4 regions of the Streptomyces sp. NPDC111628 genome follow, and region 1 is predicted to be linked to each of the others. Evidence: riboswitches for the same ligand, from Rfam matches in the RefSeq annotation. Region 1 holds a riboswitch; each other region holds the start of a gene.
What was found. Region 1 has a riboswitch for cobalamin ahead of ACZ7MF_RS32855 (cobalamin biosynthesis protein). Riboswitches for the same ligand answer to the same signal wherever they lie in the genome.
Positions count from the first base shown of each region.

Region 2: another riboswitch for cobalamin. It lies ahead of ACZ7MF_RS05710 (ribonucleoside-diphosphate reductase subunit alpha); the one in region 1 lies ahead of ACZ7MF_RS32855 (cobalamin biosynthesis protein).
Region 3: another riboswitch for cobalamin. It lies ahead of ACZ7MF_RS30460 (energy-coupling factor ABC transporter permease); the one in region 1 lies ahead of ACZ7MF_RS32855 (cobalamin biosynthesis protein).
Region 4: another riboswitch for cobalamin. It lies ahead of metE (5-methyltetrahydropteroyltriglutamate--homocysteine S-methyltransferase); the one in region 1 lies ahead of ACZ7MF_RS32855 (cobalamin biosynthesis protein).

Region 1 is NZ_JBVKBZ010000007.1:50,674-57,760, reverse strand. It holds gene cobN (cobaltochelatase subunit CobN) at 1-1,238, opposite strand, end outside; gene ACZ7MF_RS32860 (cobyric acid synthase) at 1,235-2,767, opposite strand; gene ACZ7MF_RS32855 (cobalamin biosynthesis protein) at 2,764-3,747, opposite strand; cobalamin riboswitch at 3,854-3,994, opposite strand; gene ACZ7MF_RS32850 (hypothetical protein) at 4,144-4,365, opposite strand; gene pitH (low-affinity phosphate transporter PitH) at 4,400-5,671, opposite strand; gene ACZ7MF_RS32840 (class II aldolase/adducin family protein) at 5,896-6,594, shown strand; gene ACZ7MF_RS32835 (alpha/beta hydrolase family protein) at 6,710-7,087, shown strand, end outside.
Region 2 is NZ_JBVKBZ010000001.1:1,158,244-1,165,330, forward strand. It holds gene ACZ7MF_RS05690 (bifunctional albaflavenone monooxygenase/terpene synthase) at 1-156, shown strand, start outside; gene ACZ7MF_RS05695 (GlxA family transcriptional regulator) at 170-1,138, opposite strand; gene ACZ7MF_RS05700 (hypothetical protein) at 1,231-1,497, shown strand; gene ACZ7MF_RS05705 (ribonucleotide-diphosphate reductase subunit beta) at 1,410-2,450, opposite strand; gene ACZ7MF_RS05710 (ribonucleoside-diphosphate reductase subunit alpha) at 2,450-4,825, opposite strand; cobalamin riboswitch at 4,949-5,092, opposite strand; gene ACZ7MF_RS05715 (GNAT family N-acetyltransferase) at 5,171-5,677, opposite strand; gene mctP (monocarboxylate uptake permease MctP) at 5,749-7,087, opposite strand, start outside.
Region 3 is NZ_JBVKBZ010000006.1:215,601-222,687, reverse strand. It holds gene ACZ7MF_RS30480 (FAD-binding and (Fe-S)-binding domain-containing protein) at 1-861, shown strand, start outside; gene ACZ7MF_RS30475 (DUF7144 family membrane protein) at 931-1,398, opposite strand; gene ACZ7MF_RS30470 (chloride channel protein) at 1,677-3,035, shown strand; gene ACZ7MF_RS30465 (potassium channel family protein) at 3,140-3,604, shown strand; cobalamin riboswitch at 3,705-3,890, shown strand; gene ACZ7MF_RS30460 (energy-coupling factor ABC transporter permease) at 3,921-4,622, shown strand; gene ACZ7MF_RS30455 (energy-coupling factor ABC transporter substrate-binding protein) at 4,619-4,975, shown strand; gene cbiQ (cobalt ECF transporter T component CbiQ) at 4,976-5,725, shown strand; gene ACZ7MF_RS30445 (ATP-binding cassette domain-containing protein) at 5,722-6,576, shown strand; gene ACZ7MF_RS30440 (MFS transporter) at 6,593-7,087, opposite strand, start outside.
Region 4 is NZ_JBVKBZ010000003.1:836,858-843,944, reverse strand. It holds gene metE (5-methyltetrahydropteroyltriglutamate--homocysteine S-methyltransferase) at 1-2,082, opposite strand, end outside; cobalamin riboswitch at 2,261-2,457, opposite strand; gene ACZ7MF_RS18815 (GNAT family N-acetyltransferase) at 2,527-3,108, opposite strand; gene tsaD (tRNA (adenosine(37)-N6)-threonylcarbamoyltransferase complex transferase subunit TsaD) at 3,108-4,160, opposite strand; gene ACZ7MF_RS18805 (hypothetical protein) at 4,499-5,179, shown strand; gene ACZ7MF_RS18800 (sigma-70 family RNA polymerase sigma factor) at 5,332-5,928, shown strand; gene ACZ7MF_RS18795 (PepSY-associated TM helix domain-containing protein) at 6,121-7,087, shown strand, end outside.

The DNA.
Region 1 (7,087 bases):
TCGGCCAGCGGCACCCGCGCGGGCGCCGCCGCCAGCTGGTCCTCCGTCAGCCACTCCACGTCGTGACCGCCCGCCTCGATCAGCCGGTGGATCAACTCGTCGCCCTCGGAGGGGTACTCGCTGACCCCGTACCCCGCCTCCCGCAGCGCGTCCAGGACCCGCACCGCGGACGCGGGGGTGTCGAGGCCGACGGCGTTGCCGACGCGGGAGTGCTTGGTCGGGTACGCCGTGAAGACCAGCGCCAGCTTCTTGTCGGCGTTCGGCTTGTGCCCGAGCGCCGCGTGCCGTACGGCGATCCCGGCGACCCGTGCGGCCCGCTCGGGGTCGGCGACGTAGACCGGCACCTCGTCCGGCCCCTGCTCCTTGAAGGAGAAGGGCACCGTGACGAGCCGTCCGTCGAACTCCGGGATCGCGACCTGCATCGCCGCGTCCATGGGGGACAGGGCGGCGTCGGAGGCCTCCCAGGCGGCCCGGGAGGAGGTGAGGCAGAGGCCTTGCAGCACCGGCACGTTCAGGTCGGCCAGCGCACCGATGTCCCACGCCTCCTCGTCACCGCCCGCCGAGGCCTGCGAGGCGTGCGTGCCGCCGGCCGCGAGGACCGTGGCGACGAGGGCGTCGGCCCGGCCCAGCAGCTCGTACAGCCCGGGGTCCGCGCCGCGCAGCGAACCGCAGTACACGGGCAGGGCGTTGGCGCCGCGCGCCTCGATCGCGTCGCACAGCGTGTCGACGAAGGCGGTGTTGCCGCTCAGCTGGTGGGCGCGGTAGAAGAGCACGCCGACCGTGGGACGGCCCTCGGTGTGGAGACGCTCGCCGTGGACGCCGTACTCCGGCATCTTCCGCGGCTCGTCGAAGCCCTCGCCGGTCAGCAGCACCGTGTCCGACAGGAAGCGCGCCAGCTGGGTGAGGTTGTCCGGGCCGCCCTCGACCAGGTAGCGCAGGGCCTCGGCCACCACCCCGGCCGGGACCGACGACTCGGCCATCAGCTCCGCGTCCGGCACGCTCTCGCCGCCCAGCAGGACGGTCGGGAGGCCGGCGGTCTTCAGCGCGGCGAGCCCGTCCTCCCAGGCGCGCTTGCCGCCGAGCAGGCGGACCACGGCGAGGTCCGCGCCCTCGACCAGCCCGGGCAGCTCCTCGCGGACGTCGACCCGGGTCGGGTTGCCGATCCGGTAGGCGGCGTCCGACGCGCGGGCCGCCAGCAGGTCCGTGTCGGCGGTCGACAACAACAGCACTGTGCTCATGCGGGCGCTCCCGGTGGAATGAAGGGCAGTCCTTGCGGAGCGCCGGACTCGATGAGCCGCCACAGCGCGTCCGTGTCCGCGTGGTGTTCGATCAGGTCGCCGAGCCGGTCGAGCTGCTCCTCGCGCAGCGCGGCGAACGAGGTGTCGGGGGCCGGCACGAAGCGGCGGCCCGCGGCGGCGGCCACCTCGCGCAGGAACGCCCGCCGGAAGCCGTCCGACTCCAGCGAGCCGTGCCAGTGCGTGCCCCAGGTCTGGCCGACCCGGCAGCCGTCCAGGCTGCGTCCTCTGTCATCAGAGATGAACGCATCACCCGCTACCACTTCGGCGACCCCGTGGTGGATCTCGTACCCCTCGACGCGCTCGCCGAGGGCCTCGCCCACCGGCCGGGTGAGGGTCTTGTCGCGGTCGAACCGCACCCGCACGGGGAGCAGTCCCAGCCCGTCCACGTGCCCGGCGCGGGACTCGACCTCGTCCTCGATGTGCTCGCCGAGGAGCTGGAAGCCGCCGCAGATGCCGAGCACGGGCCGCTGCTCGGCGACCCTCCGGACGAGCGCGTCCGCCAGCCCCCGCTCCCGGAGCCACTCCAGGGCCCGGACCGTCCCGCGCGTCCCCGGCACGATCACCAGGTCGGCGTCGGCCAGTTCCTCCGGCCGGTCCACGAACCGCACCACGACGCCCGGTTCGGCGGCCAGCGCGTCCACGTCCGTGAAGTTGGACATCAGCGGGACCGCGCAGACGGCGACCCGCAGCACGTCCTCGCCGACCGGCGGCGCGACGACGGACTCCCGCACGGTCCCGCGCAGGGAGACGCGCAGCCCGTCCTCCTCGTCGATGCCGAGCCCGTGCCGGAAGGGCAGCACGCCGTACGTCCGCCGCCCGGTGAGACCGTGCAGCATCTCCAACCCGGGCTCCAGGAGCGACACATCACCCCGGAACTTGTTCACCAGGAACCCGGCGACCAGAGCCTGGTCCTCGGGCGCCAGCAGCGCCACCGTGCCGAAGAAGGAGGCGAAGACGCCCCCGCGGTCGATGTCGCCGACGACGAGGACGGGGAGTCCGGCGCCCCGGGCGATCCCCATGTTCACGATGTCGGTGCGCCGCAGGTTGATCTCGGCCGGGCTGCCCGCGCCCTCGCAGATCACCGCGTCGTACGTGCCGCGCAGTTCGGCGAGCGAGTCGAGCACCGTGCCGAGCAACCGCTCCTGGCGCCCGCCGTGATAGCCGCGGGCGCTCATCTCGCCCACGGGCCTGCCGAGCAGCACGACCTGGCTGCTGCGCTCCCCGCCGGGCTTGAGCAGCACGGGGTTCATGTGCGCGGTCGGCTCCACCCGGCAGGCCTGGGCCTGCATGGCCTGGGCCCGCCCGATCTCGGCGCCGTCCCGGGTCACGAAGGAGTTGAGCGACATGTTCTGCGCCTTGAAGGGCGCCACCTTGACGCCCTGGCGCACCAGCCAGCGGCAGATCCCGGCGGTGACGACGCTCTTGCCGGCGTCGGAGGTGGTGCCCGCGACGAGGAGGCCACCGTTCATGACGTACGTCCCTTCGTGACACCCGGGTTCTTCGCGGTGGCCCCGCGCGCGAGCAGCCGCGCGCCCGCGCACACGCCCAGCGCCAGCAGGCCCACGCGCCGGGACAGCCGTACGGCACGGTCGATGTCGCCGGAACCGGCCCGTACGGCGCGTCCCGCCGCCCCGTTGAGGACGGGCCGGTGCTCGACCCGCCCGCCGTAGGAGAGCGTGCCGCCGAGCCGCACGCCGAGGGCGCCCGCGAAGGAGGCCTCCACGGGCCCGGCGTTGGGGCTCGGGTGCTGTGCGGCGTCCGCGCGCCAGGCCCGCAGGGCGCCGCGCGGGTCACCGCCCGCCACGGTGGTCAGCACGGCGGTGAGGCGGGCGCCCGGCCAGCCCGCGAGGTCGTCGAGGCGGGCCGAGGCCCAGCCGTAGCGGCGGTACCTGGGCGACTTGTGGCCGACCATCGCGTCCAGGGTGTTCACGGCCCGGAAGCCGAGCAGCCCGGGGACCCCGGCCACCGCGCCCCACACCAGGGCGCCCACCACCGCGTCGGAGGTGTTCTCGGCGACGGACTCCACGACGGCCCGGGCGATCCCGTCGGCGTCCAGCGCCTGCGGGTCCCGCCCGCACAGGTGCGGCAGCCGCGCCCGCGCCGCCTCGACGTCCCCGGCCCCCAGCGCACGGCCGATGGCAGTGGCCTCGCGGGCCAGCGAGGTGCCGCCGACGACCGACCAGGTGGCCGCGGCGGTCAGCGCGACGGAGGCGGCGGGGGAGCGGCGTACGGCATGCGCGGCGGCCGAGCCGAGGACGGCGGCGCCGCCGGCGCACACGACGGTGTGCAGGGCGCCCCGGCCCCGGTGGTCCCGCCACAGCACCTGTTCCACGGCGCCCGCGGCACGGCCGAACACGGCGACCGGGTGTCCGCGGCGAGGATCGCCGAGGAGGAGGTCACCGAGGAGGCCGGCGGCGGCGCCGTACGCGAAGACGCGTCCGGCACGCACGGCTCAACCGGCCGTGGGAAGGGGAAGTCGAAGCGTGTCGCTGGTGAGCCCGGAACGGCAGCCGCGCATGGCGATAGGTCCTCACTCAGGGTGTCCGCGCCCTGGTTCGAAGAGCACGGCGGCGAGAGTTCCTGGCTCCCGGGGATCCTGTCCCCGGTCACAGTGGCGGGACCGCGCCGGATTCGCACCGGGCTTCCTCTTCTGCCGCCGTAGATGGCCCCGGAAGTCCACCACGGCCCGCGAACACCCGTCAACCTGGCGTTGACCTGCGACGGGGGAGTGTGCGAAGGCCCACACCCGAGTGGTGTGCGCCGGCACGCGAAGAGGCGGGGCGCGGAACGGTTCGAGTCCGTCCCGCGCCCCGCCCCGGAGCGTGCGCGGTGGTGCGCAGGGCGCTCAGGCGACGATCAGATAGATCCCGTACGCCACCGCCGCCAGGCAGGCCGCGAAGCACGCGTACGCGCCGGTGACCGCGAGGGCCGCGGAGCCGCCCTGGGCGGCGGCCCGCTCCTGGCGGGAGAGGCCGACGATGCCGAGGGTGAACAGGCCCACCAGGGCCACCGTGACCACGAGGCTGACGCCGAAGACGGAGCCGAGGGCTGCCCAGTCGATGCTCATGGAGGTTCGCTTCCTTCGTACCCGGCAGGCGGGTTCAGACGGTGGTGGCGGCCGACGGGGCCTTGGGGTCGGGGGTGGTGGCCGGGGCGGGGACGGTGGCCGCCAGGTCCTCGGTGGCGCCCGTCGGGGGCGGCGACACGGCGGCCATCGCCGTGGTGACCACACCGGCGGGCTCGGGCTGCCCGGGCCCCTCGGTGTCCACCGGGTCGCCGTCGACGACGTTGGTGTGGTCGACGACCTCGCGGCGGGAGATCCGCCAGATCGCGAAGCTGGACGCGATCAGGAACACCGCGACGAGGGCCGTGCCCCAGTCGCCTGCGCGGCAGACCCACTCGGCGAGCGCGGCGACCAGGGCCGCGGCCGGCAGCGTCAGGCCCCAGGCGACGAACATCCGGGTGGCCGTGGACCAGCGGACCACGCCGCCCTTGCGGCCGAGGCCCGCGCCCATCACCGCACCGGAGACCGAGTGCGTGGTGGACAGCGAGAAGCCGAGGTGGGAGGAGGCCAGGATGACCGTGGCGGCGCTGGTCTGGGCGGCGAAGCCCTGCTGCGGCTGGAGGTCGGTCAGGCCCTTGCCCATGGTGCGGATGATGCGCCAGCCGCCCAGGTAGGTGCCGAGCGCGATGGCCAGGCCCGCGCTCAGGATGACCCACACGGGCGGGTCGGAGTCGGGGGCGAGCGAGCCGCCGGCGATCAGGGCGAGGGTGATGATGCCCATGGTCTTCTGGGCGTCGTTGGTGCCGTGGGCCAACGAGACCAGACCGGCGGAGGCGATCTGGCCGGCCCGGTAGCCCTTCTTGGCGGCCCTGCCGTCGGCCTTGCGGCCCAGCGAGTACGTCATCCGGGAGGCGAGCATCGCCGCGAGGCCGGCCACGATCGGGGCGGCGATCGCGGGCAGGAGCACCTTGGTGACGAGCACGTCGCCGTTGACCGCGCCGATACCGGCCGAGGCGACGGCGGCACCGATCAGGCCGCCCATCAGGGCGTGCGAGGAGCTGGACGGAAGCCCGACCAGCCAGGTCAGGAGGTTCCAGAGGATCGCGCCGACCAGGGCGGCGAAGATGACCTCGGGACGGATGCCGGTCTCGTCGACGAGACCCTTGGAGATCGTGTTGGCGACCTCCACCGAGAGGAAGGCGCCTACAAGGTTGAGGACGGCGGACATCGCCACCGCCACCTTGGGCTTGAGCGCACCGGTCGAAATGGTCGTTGCCATCGCGTTCGCGGTGTCGTGGAAACCGTTCGTGAAATCAAACGCGAGTGCGGTTACCACCACAATCGCGAGGATCAGCGAGAAGCTTTCCATTTACCCAGGCAATCGTTCGAGGTCGTTGGCGCGACGAACGTAGGTAACCAGGGTGAACGGAAGATGAACTGGGCAGGGCGTCACGGTGACCGGAAGCGGTGTCGCGGCCTCCCTCTGCGTGCCCGCTCCGGTGCTCTCCGGAGACGTCCCTGGCAGGATCACCGCGAGGGCGTTCGGCGACGGGACGTGAGGGGCGCGCGGGCGCCCCGGAGGAGTGGGTGACTGTGACGCAATCGCGGGCCGGGGGCGGGGAGACGGCCGGAACGACGGTTGGAAAGACCGCCGAGGAAGCGGCCTGGGCGGAACTCGTCGCGACGGCTCGCCGGACGGTGGCGGACGGGCTGGTGGTCGGCACCTCCGGCAACGTCTCGGTGCGCGTCGGCGACACGGTCCTGGTCACCCCGTCGGGCGTCCCCTACGACCGGCTGACTCCGGACGACGTGACCGGCGTCGACCTGGACGGACGCCGGCTGCTCGGCACGCTCGTCCCCACCAGCGAACTGCCCATGCACCTCGCCGTGTACCGCGCCGACCCCGGCGCCCGGGCCGTCGTCCACACCCACGCCGTGCACGCGACGGCGGTCTCGCTGCTCGTCCCCGAACTCCCGCCGGTGCACTACATGACCGCCGCCCTCGGCGGCCCCGTCCGGGTCGCCCCCTACGCGGCCTACGGCACCGCCGAACTCGCCCGCGGCATGCTCGACGCCCTCGCCGACCGCACCGGCTGCCTGCTCCGCAACCACGGCACGATCACCTACGGCACCTCCCTCGACCAGGCCTACGACCGCACCGCCCAGCTCGAGTGGATGTGCCGCCTGTGGCTGACCGCGTCCTCGGTGCCGGGCCACTCGCCGTCCCTGCTGACGCCGGCCCAGCTGGCGGAGGTGACGGAACGCCTGCGCGGGTACGGGCAGCGAAGCTGACGCGCGGGTGCGTGCCGGGCGGCTGCGGGGGTACCGGCTACGGGACACGAAGACCTCGTCACCCACTGTCACGCGTCCACTGGCCGCCCGAGGACTCCACCAGGAGACTGGCCCCATGCGCACTGTCACCGCAACGGCAGCCGCCGTCACCGCAGCACTGGCGACCGGAGCGGCGAGCGTCGCCGTCGGCCGACTCGCCAGCGACGCCGCGCTCAAGGCGCCCCCCGGCCGGCCCCTGCCCACCGAGCCCCGGCTCACCGTGCACGGCACCGCCGCCGGACAGATCACCCTCACCCGGGACCTGGCCGCCCTGCGCCCCGGCCGGTACGGGCTCGCCGGGGACGGCTCCCACGCGGTGGTCGGCCCGGTCCTGGACACCGCCGAGCACGGCGCCGACACCGTCGTACGCCGCCTCGAACGCGTCACGCACGGCACCCTCGAGACCGGTGACCGGGCCTGGTTCACGCCGAATCTGTACGTCGGGAACCCGGGC
Region 2 (7,087 bases), on a different contig from region 1:
CCCAGTGACCACTTCTCGATGGCCCAGCTCACGCTGATCACGGCCGCGCTCGCCACGAAGTACCGCTTCGAACAGGTGGCGGGATCGAACGACGCGGTCCGGGTCGGCATCACGCTTCGCCCGCACGACCTGCTGGTCAGGCCCGTGGCGCGGTGACGGGCCCGACGGTTCAGGCGGCGGCCTCCGGGCCCCGGAAGGTGCGCCGGTAGGCCTGCGGGGTGGTGCCCAGGGCCCTGGTGAACTGGTGCCTCAGGGCCGCCGCCGTGCCGAAACCGGCGCGCCAGGCGATCGTGTCCATCGTCTCGTCCGTCGCTTCCAGCAGCCGCTGGGCCAGCAGGACGCGCTGGCGCAGGATCCAGCGGTAGGGAGTCGTCCCCGTCTCCTGCTGGAAGCGGCGGGCGAAGGTGCGCGGGGACATGTGCGCCCGGACCGCCAACTGCTCGACCGTGACCTCCTCGTCGAGGTGCTGCTCCATCCAGGCCAGCACCTCGCCGACGGTGTCGCAGGAGGAGCGCGGCAGCGGCCGTTCGATGTACTGCGCCTGCCCGCCGTCCCGGTGCGGCGGCACCACCATGCGCCGGGCGATCCGGTTGGCGACCTCCGGCCCCTGCTCCTTGCGCACGATGTGCAGGCAGGCGTCGATGCCGGCGGCGGTCCCGGCGGAGGTGATCACCGGGTCCTCGTCGACATAGAGCACGTCCGGCGCGACCCGGGCCCGCGGGTGCTGCCGGGCCAGCTCGTCCGCGTGGTGCCAGTGCACCGCGCACCGCCGCCCGTCCAGCAGGCCTGCCGCGCCCAGCACGAAGACGCCGGAGCACACGCTCAGTACACGTGTGCCCCGGTCCGTCGCCCTGCGCAGGGCGTCCAGCAGGTCGGGCGGGTACTCCCGGCGGACGAAGTCGCTGCCCGCCGGCACCGCGATCAGGTCGGCCTCCTCCAGCCGCTCCAGACCGTACGGCGTGGAGACGGTCAGCCCGCCGACGTGGGTGCCCAGCGTGGGGCCCTCCGCGGAGACCACCGCGAAGTCGTACCCCGGCAGGCCCTCGTCGCTCCGGTCGATGCCGAAGACCTCGCAGATCACGCCGAGTTCGAAGGGATGCGCACCGTCCAGCAGGACGGCGGCCACGTTCTTCAGCATGCCGCCAGTGTGCCTCGCCGGTGGCAGGAAATCGAGGCCTTACGGCAGTCCTGCCACTCCCGGTAAGGAGTCACCGGCGTGACAGTGGTGTCATGACCGGAAACCAGATCGAAGCCCTCGTCGGAATGCTCGCCACCTTCGGACTCCTCGTCCTCATGATCCTGCCCTCGGTGATCGGCATCGTGCGCGACCGGCGCATCGACCGCCAGATCAGGGAGGCCCAGGAGGACGGGGAGGCCCGGACCCGCCACGGGAAGGAGACCCAGAAGACTCAGAAGTCCTCGGACAGGTCGACCGTGCCCTCCACCGCCACCTGGTACGCCGAGGGGCGCCGCTCGAAGAAGTTGGTCAACTCCTGAACCCCCTGCAGCTCCATGAAGGAGAAGGGGTTCTCGGAGCCGTACACCGGGGCGAAGCCGAGGCGCGTCAGACGCTGGTCGGCCACGCACTCCAGGTACTGCCGCATCGAGTCGGTGTTCATGCCCGGGAGGCCGTCACCGCACAGGTCGCGCGCGAACTGCAGCTCGGCCTCGACGGCCTCCCGCAGCATGTCGGTGACCTGCTCCTGGAGCCGGTCGTCGAACAGCTCCGGCTCCTCCTTGCGCACGGTGTCGACGACGTCGAACGCGAAGGACATGTGCATGGTCTCGTCCCGGAACACCCAGTTGGTGCCGGTGGCCAGGCCGTGCAGCAGCCCCCGGCTGCGGAACCAGTAGACGTAGGCGAAGGCGCCGTAGAAGAACAGGCCCTCGATGCAGGCCGCGAAGCAGATCAGGTTCAGCAGGAAGCGGCGCCGGTCGGCCGGCGTCTCCAGCCGGTCGATCGACTCCACCGAGTCCATCCACCTGAAGCAGAACTCGGCCTTCTCCCGGATGGACGGGATGTTCTCCACGGCCGCGAAGGCGGCGGCGCGGTCCTCCGGGTCGGGCAGGTAGGTGTCGAGCAGCGTCAGATAGAACTGGACGTGGACGGCCTCCTCGAAGAGCTGGCGGGACAGGTACAGCCGCGCCTCGGGGGAGTTGATGTGCTTGTAGAGGGTCAGCACCAGGTTGTTCGCGACGATCGAGTCACCCGTGGCGAAGAAGGCCACCAGGCGGCCGATCAGGTGCTGCTCCATGGGGCTGAGCTTCGCCAGGTCGGCGACGTCCGAGTGGAGGTCGACCTCCTCGACGTGCCAGGTGTTCTTGATGGCGTCCCGGTAGCGCTCGTAGAAGTCCGGGTAGCGCATGGGGCGCAGGGTCAGCTCGAAGCCCGGGTCGAGCAGGTTCTTCGTGACGGGCGTCGCGGGGTTCGCGGGGATCTCGGTGGTCATTACTGGCAGGCCTCGCAGGACTCGGGGTTTTCCAGGGAGCAGGCGACCGCTTCGGGGTCCGGGCCGGCCTGCACGGGGACGGTGGTGGCGCGGGCCGCGGCGCGGGCGATCCGGGTCGCCGGGCGCGAACGCAGGTAGTACGTGGTCTTCAGGCCCTGCTTCCAGGCGTACGCGTACATCGAGGAGAGCTTCCCGATGGTCGGCGTCTCCAGGAACAGGTTCAGCGACTGGGCCTGGTCGAGGTAAGGGGTGCGGGCGGCGGCCATGTCGATCAGGCCGCGCTGCGGGATCTCCCAGGCCGTGCGGTACAGCGCGCGCACGTCCTCGGGGATCCAGGTGAAGCCCTGCACCGAGCCGTTGGCCTCGCGCAGCGCCTCACGGGTGCGTGCGTCCCACACGCCGAGCCGCTTGAGGTCGTCCACCAGGTACGAGTTGACCTGGAGGAACTCACCCGACAGCGTCTCGCGCTTGAACAGGTTGGACACCTGCGGCTCGATGCACTCGTAGACCCCGGCGATGGAGGCGATGGTCGCGGTCGGCGCGATGGCCAGGAGCAGCGAGTTGCGCAGCCCGGTGGTCGCCATGCGCGCGCGCAGCGCGGCCCAGCGCTCCGGCCAGGCGGGCTCGACGCCGTAGTGGTCCGGGTGCAGCACCCCCTTGGCCGTACGGGTCTTCTCCCAGGCCGGCAGCGGGCCGCCCCGCTCGGCGAGGTCGGCGGAGGTCTCGTACGCGGCGAGCATGATCCGCTCGGCGATGCGGGTGGACAGGGCCTTCGCCTCGGGGGAGTCGAAGGGCAGGCGCAGCTGGAAGAAGACGTCCTGGAGGCCCATCGCGCCGAGGCCGACCGGGCGCCAGCGGGCGTTGGAGCGGCCCGCCTGCTCGGTCGGGTAGAAGTTGATGTCGACGACCCGGTCCAGGAAGGTGACCGCGGTGCGGACGGTGGCGTCCAGGCGCTCCCAGTCCATGTCCCCCTGCGCCGGGTCGACGAACGCGCCGAGGTTGACCGAGCCCAGGTTGCAGACCGCCGTCTCCCCGTCGTCGGTGACCTCCAGGATCTCCGTGCAGAGGTTGGAGGAGTGGACGACGTGACCGGGGGTCGCGGTCTGGTTCGCCGTGCGGTTGGCGGTGTCCTTGAAGGTCATCCAGCCGTTGCCGGTCTGCGCGAGGGTGCGCATCATGCGGCCGTACAGCTCGCGGGCGGGCAGCGACTTGCGGGCGAGCCCCGCCTCCTCCGCCCTGCGGTAGGCCGCGTCGAACTCCTCGCCCCACAGGTCGGTCAGCTCCGGCACGTCGGCGGGGGAGAACAGCGACCAGGTCCCGTCGGCGTCCACCCGCCGCATGAACTCGTCCGGCACCCAGTGCGCGAGGTTCAGGTTGTGCGTACGGCGGGCGTCCTCGCCGGTGTTGTCCCGCAGCTCCAGGAACTCCTCGACGTCCGCGTGCCAGGTCTCCAGGTAGACCGCCGCCGCGCCCTTGCGCCGGCCGCCCTGGTTCACGGCCGCCACCGAGGCGTCCAGCGTCTTCAGGAACGGGACGATGCCGTTGGAGTGCCCGTTGGTGCCCCGGATCAGCGAACCCCGGGCGCGGACGCGGGAGTAGGCGATGCCGATGCCGCCGGCGTGCTTGGACAGGCGGGCCACCTGGTGGAGGCGGTCGTAGAGGGAGTCCAGCTCGTCCTTGGGGGAGTCCAGGAGGTAGCAGGACGACATCTGGGCGTGCCGGGTGCCGGAGTTGAAGAGGGTGGGGGAGGAGGGCAGGTAGTCCAGGCGGCTCATCAGGCCGTACAGGGCGGCGACCTCGTCCACCGCGCGGGAGGTGTCGTCTTCGGCGAGTCCGGCGGCGACCCGCAGCAGGAAGTGCTGGGGCGTCTCCACCGCCTTGCGGGTGATCGGGTGGCGGAGCAGGTAGCGGCTGTAGAGGGTGCGCAGGCCGAAGTAGCCGAAGCGGTCGTCGGCGGCCGGGTCGATCAGCCCGTCGAGGCGGGCCGCGTGCAGCCGTACGAAGGCCGCGGTGCGGTCGGCGATCAGGCCCTCGCGGTGGCCGGTGGCGACGGAGCCGGTGAAGGTGACGACGCCCTGGGAGGCGGCCTCGGCGCGGATGCCGATGGTCAGCAGGCGGGCGGCCAGCCGGGAGTAGACCGGGTCCTCCGAGATCAGACCGGCGGCCGCCTCGGTGGCCAGCTCGCGCAGCTCGGCCTCGTCGGCGCGGGCGGACCGGCCGCGCAGTGCGGCGGCGGCCACCCGGCCGGGGTCGGCGCCCTGGAGGTCGGCGGTCAGCCCGGTCAGGGTCCGCAGCAGGGCGGCACCGGGTCCGTCGGGTTCCCCGGTCGCCGTCACCGGGGTCGCTGAAGCCGGATCGGCTGGCGCGATGGTCACGTGGAGCACTCCCTCGCTCGGCACGGGGCCTGGCGGAGGGCAGGGGGGCTCACGAGCGCGCACGGCGTCCGCGTCCACCGGCCCACTCCACGAGGCCCGGACGACATGGCACCCGGACCGGGACGGCCGGGCGCACTGTCGGCAGGTCCTCGGACTGGACAGGCGTGCGCGCACGTGCGAAGACGTACGGATGCACGCAAGTACACCGTTGCGGGACAGTTCCGGATTCGCACCGGATTCCCCTGCGGCGACAGCGAGCACGAGCATACATCTTGTGCCGGGGGGCGCGAGCACCCCCAGATGTTGTGTCTCGGCGGGGTGTTGTGGCGGGGTGCCGCGGCCGTGTCAGAGCGTCAGTGCGTAGGTGAGCAGCGTGATGTCGTCCAGCTCCGGCAGCGGGTTCCAGTCGCGGTCGGGCGTGCGGGCGAAGCCCAGGCGGGCGTAGAGGCGGTGGGCGGTGCGCATGGCGGTCTGGGTCGACAGCACGACGCCCGTGCAACCGGCCACCGTCCGGGCGCGGTCGAGGCAGGCCCGCACCAGAGCCTCGCCCGCCCCGCGGCCGCGTGCCTCGCGGGCGACGGCGAGCATGCGTATCTCGGCCTCGCCGGGACGCGCGATGTCCGCCATGGGGCCGCCGGAGGGCACGAAGGTCACGCCGCCGAGCACCCGGCCGTCGGCCACGGCGACCAGCACCTCGGCGGCCGCCGCCCGCTTGGCCACGTCGCGCAGCTCGTCCAGGTAGGTGTCGCTCTCCCCGAAGTCGAGGAGGCCGTCGCGCAGATAGGCCTGCGCGGTGATCTCGCCGAGGGTGTCGTACTCCTCGGCCGTCGCCCGCCGGATCACGAAGTCCATGACGCCGAGTGTGCCCCACGGGTACGACAACGGGCCGCCGGATTTCTCCGACGGCCCGCTGAAGAGCGCCGCTAGTGCGAGCTGCCCGCCGTGGCCGGGGGCAGTTCCACCTGGACGCCGGGGTCGCCGGCGTCCGCCGTGTAGTCGGACGGCTTGGTCTCGTCGACGCCGTCGGGCGCCTTGACGGCCCGCAGGACGAAGGTCAGGACCACGGTGACCAGCACGTTCAGCACGAAGGCGGTGAGACCGATGTAGCCGATCTCGCCGATGCCGGGGATCTCGTCGGAGGAGCCGCCGAAGTGCTTCTGCGTCGGCGAGGCGACACCGTAGGCGGCGACGGTGCCGTAGACCATGCCGACCGCCCAGCCGCCGAGCAGCGCCCAGCGGTGGAACCAGCGGGTGAACAGGCCGCCGACCAGGGCCGGGAAGGTCTGCAGGATCCAGATGCCGCCCAGCAGCTGGAAGTTGATCGCGACGGTCTTGTCCATGCCCAGGACGAAGATCAGCGCGCCCACCTTCACCAGCAGCGACACCAGCTTGGAGACCTTCGTCTCCTGCTGCGGCGTGGCGTCCGGCTTGATGAAGTCCTTGTAGATGTTGCGGGTGAACAGGTTCGCGGCCGCGATCGACATGATCGCCGCCGGGACCAGCGCGCCGATGCCGATCGCCGCGAAGGCGACACCCGCGAACCAGTCCGGGAACATGTTCTCGAACAGCTGCGGGATCGCCAGCTGGCCGTTGTCCACCTTCACCCCGGCCGCGATCGCCATGAAGCCGAGCAGCGCGAGCAGGCCCAGCATCAGCGAGTACAGCGGCAGGATCGTGGTGTTGCGGCGGATCACCTCACGGCTGCGCGAGGACAGCGTGGCGGTGATCGAGTGCGGGTACATGAACAGCGCCAGGGCCGAGCCGAGCGCCAGGGTCGCGTAGGTCCACTGGCCCCCCGCGTCCGGCACCACCCCGCCCTTGCCCGCCTCGGTGAACTTGTCGCTCGCCGAAGCGAAGATGTCGTCGAAGCCGCCCAGCTTGATCGGGATGTAGATGATCGCCACCGCGATGACGATGTAGATCAGCGTGTCCTTCACGAACGCGATCAGCGCGGGGGCGCGCAGCCCCGACGAGTACGTGTACGCCGCCAGCACACCGAAGGCGATCAGCAGCGGCAGGTCCTTGACGAACCAGTTGGTGTCCTCGCCGCCGCCGACGCCCATCACGTCGAGCACGGCCTGGATGCCGACCAGCTGGAGCGCGATGTACGGCATGGTCGCCAGGATGCCGGTGACGGCCACCGCCAGCGACAGGCCCTTGGAGCCGAACCGGCCGCGCACGAAGTCCGAGGTCGTCACGTACCCGTGCTTGTGCGAGACCGACCACAGGCGGGGCAGGAAGGTGAAGATCAGCGGGTAGACC
Region 3 (7,087 bases), on a different contig from region 1:
CACTTCCACCCGCACATCGGCCGGGCGGCGGTACGGGTCCTCGAACAGGCCGGCTGGCGGGTGGAGTTGCCGCACGAGCCGCTGTGCTGCGGGCTGACCTGGATCTCCACCGGGCAGCTCGGCACGGCCGAGAAGGTCCTCACCCGGACCGTGCGCGCCCTGGCCGGGCATGTCCGGGCGGGCGGCCTGGTCGTGGCACTGGAGCCGAGCTGCACGGCCGTGTTCCGGGCCGACGCGGCCGAGCTGTTCCCCGGCGACCAGGACGTGCTGCGGCTGGCCGAGCAGACGGTGACCCTCTCGGAGCTGCTCACCGGGCACTCCCCGGGTTACGAGCCGCCGAAGGTCCCCGACCGGTCCGCGCGGGCGCTGGCCCAGGTGCACTGCCACCAGCACGCGGTACTGGGCTGGGAGGCCGACCAGGAGCTGCTGCGCCGGGCCGGGGTGGACGCGGAACGGCTGGACTCCGGCTGCTGCGGGCTGGCCGGCAACTTCGGCTTCGAGCGCGGTCACCTGGACGTCAGCGAGGCGTGCGCGGAACGGGTGCTGCTGCCGCGGCTGCGGGAGGAGGACGAGTCGGCCGTCGTCCTCGCCGACGGGTTCAGCTGCCGCACCCAGATCCACGAGTTCGACAGCGGCGGCCACGAGGGCGTCCATCTGGCGGAACTGCTGGCCTCGGCCCTGCCGCCCGGCCCCGCGACCGGCCCGGGGACCCCGGGCAGCGCGTACGGGACCGCCCCGGGCGCCCGGCCGGCCGCTCCCGGTCCGCGGGCCCGGGCCCTGGCCCTCGCGGCCGCGGCGGCGGCCGCCGTGGGCACCGCGGCGGCGGCGACGGCGCTGGCCCGGAGCCTGCGCCGCCACTGAGCCCGGATCCGACGGACGGTCACCACCGCGGGTGCGGGGTGACCGTCCGTCGGATCCGGGCGTGGCGTCTCAGGCCCGGGACGACGCGCTGTCCTGACGGCTCGCCAGGGCCCAGATCACGAACACGTCGATCGCCATCATGATCACGGACCAGACGGGCGCGTACGGCAGGAACAGGAACTGGGCGATCAGGCTCAGCGAGGCGAGGACGATACCCGCCACCCGCGCCCAGGCCATGTCCTTGAGCAGACCGAAACCGGTGACGAACACGAGGGCGCCGAGGATGACGTGGACGATCCCCCAGCCGGTCAGGCTCATCTCGTAGACGTAGGTGCCGATACGGGCGTAGACGTCGTCCTCGGCGATGGCCGCGATGCCCTGGAGGACGGCGAGCGCGCCGTTCAGCAGCAGCAGTACACCCGCGAAGACGACACCGCCGGTCACCCAGCCGCTGGTGCGGTCCCCCGAGCGCTGGGCCCAGGAGGCGTCGCCGCCGTGGGACGGCCGGCCGGGAGTGGGTTCGGCGTGCTGGCTCATGAGCGGAGTCCTTTCTGTGTCCCCCGTACGGGGCAGCTGCCCACCGGCGCCCGACGGCACCGACAGGTCATTCAGAGCCTGCGGGTGGCCGCGCTCCCCGGCCACGCGGGTCCGCCGTACGGGTGAATCGCGCGCCGGGCGTGCGCATGCGGGCGCCCCCGGCCTCGCGTTAACTGAGCGGCACCCGCGGCCCCGGTGACCGACGGACCCGGGCGGGACGAAGGAGGGCGTGTGACGAGTCGGCCGCTGCCCCGGCGGGGCCCGCGCGGACGGGTTCCGTGACCGCGCCGGCGAACGCCGTCCCGGACCGGGCGGAGCGGTCCCTGCGGCAGACCCTGCTCAGCCCCGGCTACCGGCGGCTGTTGCTGCTGTGCGTGCTGCTGGGGGTGCCCATCGCGCTGGCCTGCTTCTTCTTCGTCGGGCTCCAGCACGAGTTGCAGCACTGGGTGTGGACCTCGCTGCCCGAGGCGGCCGGGTACGACACCCCGCCGTGGTGGTGGCCGCTGCCCGCGCTGGTGCTCGCCGGGCTGATCCTGGCGCCGATCGTGACCCGGATGCCGGGCGGCGGCGGCCATCTGCCGGTGAACGGCCTGGGCGGCGCGCCCGTCGGCCCCCGGGCGTTGCCCGGCGCGGTGCTGGCCGCGCTGGCCACGCTGCCGCTCGGCGTGGTGCTGGGCCCCGAGGCCCCGCTCATGGCCGTCGGCAGCGGGCTCGCCCTGCTGGCGGTACGGCGGGCGGGCGCGGGCGGCGACCAGCGGGCGAGCGCGATCCTCGCCACGGCCGGCTCCACCGCCGCGATCTCCACCATCCTCGGCGGCCCGATCGCGGCGGCGGTCCTGCTCATCGAGGGGGCGGGGCTGGCCGGCACCCAGCTGGTCGCCCTGCTGCTGCCCTGCCTGCTGGCCAGCGCGACCGGCGCCCTGGTCTTCACCGGCTTCGGGCAGTGGACGGGGCTGGAGATCGGCGCGCTGGGCCTGCCCGACCTGCCGCCGCAGGCCAATCCGGACGCGGGGGACTTCCTGTGGGGCCTGCCCACCGCCGCCCTGATCGCCGTACTGGTGACGCTGGCCCGCGCGCTGGGCCGCCGCACCGTCACCTGGACCCGGCGCCGCACGGCCGCCCGCACCGTCGCCTGCGCCACCGCGGTCGGCGTCTGTGTCGCCGCGTACGCGCTGATCACCGGCCGTTCCCCGGCCGAGGCCGCGCTGTCCGGCCAGGCCACCCTCGCCCAGCTCGCCGCGCAGCCGCACGCCTGGTCCGTGGGGGCGCTGGTCGCGCTGGTCGCGTGCAAGGCGCTGGCCTGGGGCATCGCGCTGGGCGCGCTGCGCGGCGGCCCGATCTTCCCGGCCGTCCTGCTGGGCGCGGCGACGGCCCTGGCCTGCTCCGGGCTGCCCGGCTTCGGCGCCACCCCGGCCCTCGCCCTCGGCATCGCCGCCGCGGCCGCCGCGGTGACGGGGCTGCCGCTGGCCAGCTCGGTCCTGGCGGTGCTGCTGATGGGCCGGGACTCCCACGACCAGATGCCGCTGATCGTCATGGCCTCGGTCGTCTCGTTCGTCGTGGCCCAGCTGGTGCGCCGGACCCGGCCGGAGGCGGGCGGGACGCCGGACGGAGCGCCGACGGCGGGAGCGGCGCGGTGAAGGACCACCGGACCGCACAGCCACGTCCCCGGCCTCGGCCGCGTCCCCGTACCGGCTGGGACGCCGTCCGGCCCTGGCTCGTACGGGTCGGGATCGCGGCCGCCGTGGTCGTGGCGTACTTCCTGCTCCCCCTCGACCAGCTGGGGCCGCAGCGGCCGTTGCTGAGCTGGGTGCTGTTCGCCCTGCTGCTGACCCTCGTGGCCCTGCTGCTGCTGCGGCAGATCCGGCACGTTCTCCTGGACCGTCCGGACAGCCGGCCCGGGGTGGTCATCTCGCTGCTGATCGTCCTGTCCGTGCACGTCTTCTCGGCCACGTACTACGCCCTCGCCAAGTCGCCGGGCGAGTTCAGCGGACTGCACACCCGGATCGACGCGCTGTACTTCACCGTGGTGACGCTCGCGACCGTCGGGTACGGGGACATCACCCCGCGCGGCCAGGCCGCGCGGGTCGTGGCCATCCTCCAGATCACCTACAGCTTCGTCTTCCTCACGGCCGCCGCGACCGCGCTGACCACCCGGATGCGGGACATGGTGGTCCGGCGACCCGAGCGGGGCGGCCGGTCCCGCTGACGGCGGCGCCGGGCGTTTACGCAGTCCCGAGGCCTGTTCGACGGCCGGGCGGGGCGCCCGCCGGGCCCGAGGCCCGCTTGTGCCCGCCCCCGTGGGAGCACTACTGTCGCCACGCCTTGGTGAACGGGAAATCCGGTGTGATGCCGGTGCGGCCCTCGCCACTGTGAATCGGGAAGTCCGGCTCCGGCCCTCGCGGGCAGCCACTGGATCGCTTGCGATCCGGGAAGGCGGAGCACGGGCGGTGGTACCCGTAAGCCAGGAGACCGGCCAAGGCGCGTCGTCCATCCACGAGGTGCTGGAGAGGGTCTGCTGAGCCATGCACATAGCCGAGGGCTTTCTGCCACCGGCGCACGCGATCGCCTGGGGTGTCGCGTCCGCGCCGTTCGTCGTCCACGGAGTCCGGTCACTCACCCGTGAGGTCAGGGAGCACCCGGAGAGCACGCTGCTCCTCGGCGCCTCCGGGGCCTTCACGTTCGTCCTGTCGGCCCTGAAGCTGCCGTCGGTCACCGGGAGTTGCTCCCATCCGACCGGCACCGGTCTGGGCGCCATCCTGTTCCGGCCGCCGATCATGGCGGTCCTTGGCACCATCACCCTGCTCTTCCAGGCGCTGCTGCTCGCCCACGGCGGGCTGACCACGCTCGGCGCCAACGTCTTCTCGATGGCGATCGTCGGCCCCTGGGCCGGGTACGGCGTCTACCGGCTGCTGCGCCGCTGGGACGTGCCGTTGATGGTCACGGTGTTCTCCGGCGCGTTCGTCGCCGACCTGTCCACGTACTGCGTGACCAGCGTGCAGCTGGCGCTGGCCTTCCCGGACCCGGGCAGCGGGTTCCTGGGCGCGCTCGGCAAGTTCGGCTCGATCTTCGCCGTCACGCAGATTCCCCTCGCGGTGAGCGAGGGCCTGCTCACGGTGATCGTGATGCGGCTGCTGGTGCAGTCCAGCAAGGGCGAACTGACCCGGCTGGGCGTGCTGCTGACGCGGTCGGGCGAGCCGAAGCAGGAGGCGGTGGCGGCCCGATGAGCCGGAACGCGAAGATCAACACCCTGCTGCTGCTCGCCGTGGCCGCGCTGGCGGTGCTGCCGCTGGTGCTGGGGCTCGGCGACCACAAGGAGGAGCCGTTCGCCGGGGCCGACGCGGAGGCGGAGACGGCGATCACCGAGATCGAACCGGACTACGAACCGTGGTTCTCCCCGCTGTACGAACCGCCGTCCGGGGAGGTCGAGTCGGCGCTGTTCGCCCTCCAGGCCGCGCTCGGCGCGGGCGTGCTGGCGTACTACTTCGGACTGCGCCGGGGCCGGCGGCAGGGCGAGGAGCGGGCGTTGGCCACTTCCGAGGCCACGGCGGCTGCGGGGGACACCCCCGAAGGGGCCTGAGTGCTGCCGATCGACGCGGCGGCGCACAGCAGTCGCTGGCGCCGCCGCCATCCCGTGGACAAGGCCGTGCTCGGTCTCGGCCTGACCGTGCTCGCGATCTCGCTGCCGCCCTGGCCGGGCGCGGCGCTGGTACTGGTGGCGGCACTGACGGTGCTGCTGGGCCCGGCGGGCGTGCCCGGGCGCCGGCTGTGGCGGGCCTACCGGGTGCCGCTGGGCTTCTGCGTGACGGGTGCGCTGCCGCTGCTGGTCCAGGTCGGGGGCCCGGACGGGTTCCTGACGGCGGCCGACGGCGGTGCGGTGCGCGCGGGCGGGCTGCTGCTGCGCACCTCGGCGGCCTCGCTGGGGGTGCTGCTGTTCGCGTTCACCACGCCGATGTCCGACCTGCTGCCGCGCCTGGTGCGGGCCGGGGTGCCGGCGCCGGTCGTGGACGTGGCGCTGGTGACGTACCGGATGAGTTTCCTGCTGCTGGACTCGGTGCGCCGGATCCGTGAGGCGCAGGCCGCGCGGCTCGGGCACACCAGCCGGGCGGCGGCCTGGCGTTCGCTCGGCGGGCTCGGCGCCACCGCGTTCGTGCGGGCCTTCGACCGGGCGGCCCGGCTCCAGACCGGGCTCGCCGGGCGCGGTTACGACGGCACCCTGCGCGTGCTGGTACCCGAGGCCCGGGTCTCGGTGCCGTTCACGGCGGCGAGCGTCACGCTGCTCGCGGCGCTGGCCGCCCTCACCCTCGTACTGGAAGGACCCCTGTCGTGAGCGAACCGGACCAGTCCTCTGAACCGGCCCCGGCCCTGGTCGCCCTGCGGGGCGCGTCGTTCGCGTACGAGGAGGGTCCGGACGTGCTGGCGGGCCTGGACTTCGCGGTGCGCGAGGGGCGCGCGCTGGCGCTGCTCGGCCGCAACGGCAGTGGCAAGACGACGCTGATGCGGCTGCTGAGCGGCGGCCTGAGGCCGCGCGCGGGGACGTTGACGGTCGACGGTGAGCCGGTGACCTACGACCGCAAGGGGCTGACCCGGCTGCGGACCGCCGTGCAGTTGGTGGTCCAGGACCCGGACGACCAGCTCTTCGCGGCCTCGGTCGGCCAGGACGTGTCCTTCGGTCCGCTGAACCTGGGGCTGCCCGACGCGGAGGTGCGCTCCCGGGTCGGGGAGGCGCTGGCCGCGCTGGACATCGCGGCGCTGGCCGAGCGGCCCACGCACCTGCTGTCGTACGGGCAGCGCAAGCGGACCGCTATCGCGGGGGCGGTCGCGATGCGGCCCCGGGTGCTGATCCTCGACGAGCCGACCGCCGGTCTCGACCCGGACGGGCAGGAGCGGCTGCTGGCCACCCTGGACCGACTGCGCGCGGGCGGCACCACCGTGGTGATGGCCACCCACGACGTCGACCTCGCCCTGCGCTGGTCCGACGACGCAGCCCTGCTCACCCCGGACGGTGTGCGCACCGGCCCGGCTGCCCCGACGCTGGCCCGCACCGACCTGCTGCGGCAGGCCAGGCTGCGGCTCCCCTGGGGCGTCGCGGCGGCCGGGCTGCTGCGGGCGCGGGGCCTGCTGGCGGACTCGGCGAGGGGCCCGCGGACGGCGGAGGAGCTGGCGGCGCTGGCGGAGTGACGGGCGCTGCCCGGGGTCAGCTCGCCGCGCCGCTGTACTCCGGTTCCCGGGCGTCCTCCGCCTGCTGGGCGCGGGCGCGGCGGCCGGGCAGGACGGCGAGGACGATCAGGGTGCCGGCGGCCATGATGACGCCGCCGACGAGGCTGGTCGTCGAGACGCCGTGGGCGAAGGCCCGGTTCACGGCGTCGGCGAGGGCCTGCGCCTGCTGGGGTCCGGCCGCCGGGCTGGTGGCGAGCCGCTCGGCGACGGCGAGTCCGCCGCCCACCGAGTCCTGGGCGGTGTCCAGTGCGGCGGCCGGGAGCCGGTCGCCCACCAGGCCGGCCAGTTCGTCCCGGTAGGAGGTGCCGAGCAGGGAGCCCAGGACGGCGATGCCGAGGGAACCGCCGAGTTCCAGCGCGGTGTCGTTGGCGCCGCCGCCGACGCCGAGTTCGCTCTCCGGGAAGGAGCCCATGATGGTGTCGGTCGCCGGGGAGACGCTGAGGCCGATGGCGAGGCCCAGCAGCAGCATCGG
Region 4 (7,087 bases), on a different contig from region 1:
GTGGACGGCGAGTTCGCGAGCCACCTGCATCTGGGAACGGGCCGCCTCCAGGCTGATGACGTCGGCGTCGAGGTCGTCGATGGCCCGCACGATGTCGCCGAACTCGGCATAGCACATGTGGGTGTGGATCTGCGTCTCCGGGCGGACGCCGGAGGTGGTGAGCCGGAAGGCTTCGGTGGCCCAGGACAGGTATCCGGCCCGGTCGGCGGTGCGCAGGGGCAGCGTCTCGCGCAGGGCGGGTTCGTCCACCTGGATGACGGACGTACCCGCGGCCTCCAGGTCGTGCACCTCGTCGCGCAGGGCGAGCGCGACCTGGCGGGCGGTGTCGGCGAGGGGCTGGTCGTCACGGACGAAGGACCAGGCGAGCATGGTGACGGGACCGGTGAGCATGCCCTTGACCGGGCGGCCGGTGAGGGACTGGGCGTACGTGGTCCAGCGCACGGTCATCGGGTCCGGACGGGAGATGTCGCCGGCCAGGATCGGCGGGCGGACGTAACGGGTGCCGTAGGACTGGACCCAGCCGTGCCGGGTGGCGAGGTAGCCGGTCAGCTGTTCGGCGAAGTACTGGACCATGTCGTTGCGTTCGGGTTCGCCGTGCACCAGGACGTCGAGGCCGGTCTGCTCCTGGAAGGAGATCACCTCCTGGATCTCCGTCTTGATCCGCTCCTCGTAGCCGGCCGTGTCGATCCGCCCGGCACGCAGGTCGGCGCGAGCGGTGCGCAGTTCGCCGGTCTGCGGGAAGGAACCGATCGTGGTCGTCGGCAGCAACGGCAGGCGCAGGTGCGAGCGCTGTGCCGCGGCGCGCTCCGCGTAGGACTGGGAACGTCGCGTGTCGGCCCCGGAGACCGCGGCGGCACGGGCGCGGACGTCGGGATCGCGGGTGATGGGGGAGTTGGCGCGGGAGGCGAGGTCGGCGCGGTTGGCCGCCAGGTCGGCGGCGATGGCGTCGGTGCCCTGGGCGAGGCCCCTGGCGAGGGTGACGACCTCGACGGTCTTCTCCTTCGCGAAGGCGAGCCAGCGCAGGATCTGCGGCTCGATGTCCCGCTCGGCGGCGGTGTCCAGGGGGACGTGCAACAGGGAACAGGAGGCGGACACGTCGACGCGGTCGGCCAGGCCCAGCAGGGTGCCGAGGGTCGACAGGGAGCGGGCGAGATCGTTGACCCAGATGTTGCGGCCGTTCACGACACCGGCGACCAGGCGTTTTCCGGGCAACCCGCCGACGGCGGCCAGCGCGTCGAGGTTGGCGGCGCTCCCGGTGAAGTCCAGGGCAAGCCCTTCGACCGGGGCCTTGGCGAGCATCGGCAGCGCATCGCCGAGCCGGTCGAAGTAGGAGGCGACCAGCAGCTTCGGCCGGTCGGCAAGGGCGCCGAGGTCGCGGTAGGCGCGTTCGGCGGCGTTGAGTTGGGCCGGGGTGCGGTCCTGCACGAGAACGGGTTCGTCCAGCTGCACCCACTCCGCGCCCGCGGCCCGCAGATCGGCCAGGACCTCGGCATAGACGGGCAGGAGCCGGTCCAGCAGGGTGAGCGGGTCGAAGCCCGCGGGCACGCCCGGGGCGGGTTTGGCCAGCAGAAGGTAGGTGACGGGACCGACGAGAACGGGCCGGGCAGTGAGGCCGAGGGCGAGGGCCTCCTTCAGTTCGTCGACCTGCTTGGTGGAGTCGGCGGTGAACGCGGTGTCCGGGCCCAGTTCCGGGACGAGGTAGTGGTAGTTGGTGTCGAACCACTTGGTCATTTCCAGTGGCGCCACCTCCTGGGTGCCGCGCGCCATGGCGAAGTAGCCGCCGAGCGCGTCGTCTGCCACGGCGGAACGGTGACGCTCGGGAATCGCGCCGACCATCACGGTGGTGTCGAGCACATGGTCGTAGTACGAGAAGTCACCGGTGGGTACGTCGTCGATGCCGGCGTCGGCCAACTGCTGCCAGTTCGTCCGGCGCAGCTCCGCGGCCGTGGCGCGCAGGGAGTCGGCGGTGACGTGGCCCTTCCAGTAACCCTCGACGGCCTTCTTCAGTTCCCGGTTCCGCCCCTGGCGGGGGTAGCCGTACACGGTGGCCCGTGCCGCCGCGGCTGCGGACTTCGTGGTCACGGAGATCTCCTTCGCGAGATGAATCCCTGAGATCCCGGAGACGGGACGAGTACGCGAAGGAGTGACACACCGGGCGTGACCTACGCTGCGCAGCAGGGCAGACACATCCGCCTGGTATGTACGCCGACCCGCCCTCGAGGTCACCGGGATGTCCACGCACGAACGGTTCGCGCGCGGGCAGTTGGCAGGTCTTCGGACTCGCGGGCACGTCCTCTCCGTTCGAGGACACCTACTGGCCGTCGCTTCCCGGGCCCGGTACCTCGGACCCAGTGCGTATGACGGCGGTCGTTCCCGCTCACCGCTGCGGGGCAGTCCCGGATTCCCACCGGGTTCCCTCTTACGACACCCCGTCTGGAGAACGGGGCGAACCAGCTGCTGCGGGCAGCCTACGGGCAGCCGGCCCGTCAGGAGTGCAGGCGCCCGGCATCCGGGCGGTGACCCGTGTCACGCCTCCGGAACCGCGCTCCTGCCCCGCGCGCCGGCGGGGTGGCGCGGACCGAGGAAGACGACGATGCCCTTGCCGGCGGGGGACGGGTGGGTGGCCTGCGTCCACCCCTGGCGGCGGTAGAAGGCCACGGCCCGCGTGTTCTGGACGGAGGTCAGCAGCCAGGCACGCCCGTCGGGCGCGCCCGCCGTCACCGCTTCTAGGAGGTCCCCGGCGAGTCCGGTGCCGCGTGCGGCGGGACGGACGGCCAGTTCGTCGATCTCCAGGGCCCCGCACAGCCAGTCCGCGGTGTCCGTGGGACCGAGGCCGGCGGCGGCCTGCGGGTAGCAGCGGTCGGTGGGGAAGGGCGCCGGGGTCGTCCAAGCGGTTGCGAAGCCCAGTAGGTCCCCGTCACGCACGGCGGTCGCGGCCGTGAAGCCGGGACGGCCCACGTTCGTCGGCAGCCGGCAGACGAATTCCGTCGCCCTTGCTTCGTCCTCGTTCCAGGGCGGGGCGCAGAAGGCGTCGACGTACACCGACCGCAGTGCGTCGGTGTGCACGAGCAGTTCGGCGCCCCGGTGGACGTGGATGTCGGCCCTCATCAGGCGGCCACCGCCCGTCCGGTGGCGGCCGGGTGCAGGGCGGCGTACTCCAGGGGCGCCGACGGGTCGATGGACACGTTGAGCGGGGCCGGTTCGGCTCCGGCCTGTACGAGGAGGTCGCCGACGGCCGCGATCATCGCGCCGTTGTCGGTGCACAGCCGCAGTGGCGGCACCCGCAGCTCGACCCCGGCCGCGCGGCAGCGCTCTTCGGCCAGTGACCGCACCCGCGAGTTCGCGGCGACGCCGCCGACCACGACGAGGGTGCCCACCCCGTGCTCGGCGCAGGCGGCGACGGCCTTGCGGGTCAGGACGTCGGCGACGGCCTCCTGGAGCGAGGCCGCGCCGTCGGCCACCGGCAGCTCACGTCCGGCATGTCCCTCCGCCCAGCGGGCGGCTGCCGTCTTCAGCCCCGAGAAGGAGAAGTCGTACGACCCCGGCAGCGGGCGCGGAAAGGGGACAGCGCGAGGATCCCCCACTCGCGCTGTCCGGTCGATGGCCGGACCGCCGGGGTACGGCAGTCCGAAGACCCGCGCCACTTTGTCGAAGCACTCCCCGGCCGCGTCGTCGAGCGTGTCTCCGAGGTGCGTGATCCGGTCCCGGGCAAGGTCGCGGACGAGGAGCAGAGAGGTATGGCCGCCGGAGACGATGAGGACCATGCACGGGTTGGGCAGCGGGCCGTGCTCCAGCGTGTCGGCGGCGACGTGCCCGGCCAGGTGGTGCACCCCGTACAACGGCACCCCGAGCGAGTAGGCGATGCCCTTCGCACCGGCGAGACCCACCTGCAGGGCACCCGACAGCCCGGGGCCGGTGGTCACGGCGACCGCCCCGATGTCGGACAGCCGCAGCCCGGCCTCGTCCAGTGCCCGCCGGACGACCGGACGCAGCGCGTGAAGGTGGGCGCGGGAGGCGATCTCGGGCACCACACCGCCGAAGCGGGCGTGCTCGTCCATGCTCGACGCCACCGCGTTCCCCAGCAGCCGCCCGTTCCGGACCAGACCGGCGCCCGTCTCGTCGCAGGACGACTCGATGCCCAGCACCACCGCAGACCCCATCGACCGACCTTTCTTGCACCTTGAAAGTTGTTGCGAACATTGTGCAATAAGATCGCTGTCGATGTGCGCCGCCACGGGAATCGACGCGCCTCGACGTGCACGTGGAGGTGGGACTGGCCAAGGTCGCGGCGGCCCGCACACTCCACCCGTCCTGCCCGGTTCGCCCTGTCTGTCCCGTCGCCAACGACGCCCCTCCTCGGGGAGGCGGTCGGCCGCAACTCGTCCGAAGTTCCCATGGGTTGACGTGACATGAATCACCGCGAGCGGGTTGAGTCGCGGGTCCGGGAACTTCTCGTACTCCCCCTGACGGGGCGTCGAGACTGCAAGGATGAGCCGCCATGAGTGCTGGGTGGTGTCTCCGCACGACAAGAGCCGCGGTCTTCGCGGCCGTCTGCGTGCTGCTCGCCGCCCTCGGACACGTGCTGATGTCGGGGGAGGGGCTGCCCTGGTGGGTGCTCCTCTCCGGCACCCTGGCGGTCGGGGCCGTCGGCTGGGCCTTCGGGGCCCACGAACGGCGCCGCCGTACGGTGGCAGGCCTGACGGTCGCCGTGCAGACCTGCCTGCACCTCGCCTTCACGCTCGCGCAGGCTGCCCGGGCCCATGACATCGCGGCCGCCGCGGGGTTGCACCACCCGGAGCACCTGGGCTCCCACGGTGCCGACAGCATGGCGTCGCTGGGCCACGGCATGGATTCCATGACCGGTATGGGTATGGGCGGCATGCATGACATGACGCACATGGCCGGCATGTCCTCCTGGGGCATGCCGGCCGTCCACCTGCTGGCCGCCGTGCTGTGCGGACTCTGGCTGGCCCAGGGCGAGAGCGCGCTCTTCAAGACGGTCCGCGCCTGCGCGGACCGCGCCTTCGTGCCGTTGCGGCTGGTTTTGGCGGTGCTCTGCCCGCCCTCTGCTCCGCCCTCCCTCCGGCCGGCTCCGCGGCCGAGGCGGCGGCTGCGGCAGCTCCTGCTCGTCCACGTCCTCACCACCCGGGGTCCTCCCGGGGAGACCGCTGTCGTCTGACAGCCGGAACACCGCCACCGCCCTCCGCGCGGCGGCGGTCGCCCGTCCGCGCCCCCGCGCGACGGGATCTCCCCCTCACCCGTGCCCCCGCCGACGGTCACCGTGCCGTGCCCGGTCGGTGTGCGCGGGACTCAGGAAGGACCCACAGGACCATGACCCCTGCCCTGCCCACCGTGACCGACGAGACGGTCACCGCCTGGGCGCTCGCCGCCGCCGCTGGCGACAGCGAGGCGGTCGACCGCTTCGTCCGGGCGCTGCAACGCGACGTGCGCCGCTACGTGGCGTACCTCGCCGACGACGTGCAGGCGGCGGACGATCTGACCCAGGACACGTTCCTGCGCGCCCTCACGGCACTGCCCCGGTTCGAGGGGCGTTCGTCGGCGCGCGTGTGGCTGCTGTCGATCGCCCGCCGGGCCGTCGTCGACAGTCTGCGCCGCGCCGCGTGCCGGCCCCGGACGGCAGGCAGCGACGACTGGCAGGCCGCCGCCGAACACGCCCAGCCGACGGGGCTTCCCGGCTTCGACGAGGGCATCGCGCTGTGGGAGCTGGTCGATGCCCTGCCCGGTGAGCGTCGTGAGGCATTCGTCCTGACCCAGCTCCTGGGGCTGCCGTACGCCGAGGCCGCCGAGATGAGCCGGTGTCCGGTCGGCACGGTGCGCTCCCGGGTGTCCCGCGCCCGGACCGCCCTGGTCGGGTGGGCTGCGGACGAGTCCGTAGCCCGTCAGCCCGTGGAGCGGACCGCGGCCTGACGGTCCGCCAGAGCTACCGGTCGATGCCCGCCGCCCTCGAAGCGACGGGCATCGGCCGGAACTCCCGGCCGGAACCCGGCAGTTACGTGACGTGCCTCACATTCGCCTCGGGGAACTCGCGGTGACCTCCCCCCGACTCCTCCTGCGAGCACCACTTCGGTCGATCGACACCGGTGGAGAAGAGAGGCACACATGTCCGAGAGCCCACCGCTGCCGGACACGCCGGTGACGCCACCGGCGAGCCCGGCGGCCGACGTCCCGCCACCCCGGTCGGACGGCGTCGTCAAGCCCGTGACGGCGACCGGTGGCGGCAGCGGAACGGCCTGGGGAAACCTGCGTCCCCTGCTGCTGCGCCTGCACTTCTACGCCGGTGTGGTCATCGGTCCGTTCCTCCTCGTCGCCGCGGTGACGGGACTCGCCTACACGGCCACGCCGCAGATCGAGTCGATGCTCTACGAGCACGAGTTGAAGGTGACGCCGCGGGGCTCGGCGGAACCGCTCTCCGCGCAGGTGGCCGCGGCCGAACGCGCCGTCCCGGACGGCACGTTGCTGTCGGTGACCAAGGGAGCCGGGCCCACCGACTCCACCCGCGTCACCTTCAGCAAGGACGGGCTGGCCGAGGGCTACACGCTGACCGCGTTCGTCGACCCGTACGACCACCAGGTACTGGGCACGCTGGAGACGTTCGGCCAGTGGCTACCGGCGCGGGCCTGGCTCGACGACCTCCACCGGAACCTGCACCTGGGCGAGTTCGGCCGCAACTACAGCGAACTCGCCGCCAGCTGGCTGTGGGTGGAGGTGCTCGGCGGACTCGCCCTGTGGGCCGGCACTCCGCGCAACCGGCAGCGGTTGCGGCGTCTGGTGGTGCCGGGCGGCGGCGCCAAGGGGCGGCGGCGCACGATGTCGTGGCACGGTGCGGTGGGGTTGTGGGCCTCGATCGGTCTGCTCGGCCTGTCGGCGACCGGCCTGACCTGGTCCGGTCACGCGGGAGCGAGTATCGGAGAGGTCCAGGACGCCCTGGGCGGCTCCACCCCCGCGGTCTCCACCGCGCTCCCCGCCGCCGGCGGAAAGGGGGGCGGCGAGGGAACGTCGTACGACCTCGGCATCGACGCCGCGGTGGCCTCCGCGCGCGACGCCGGCCTGCGCGGCGTACTGGTCG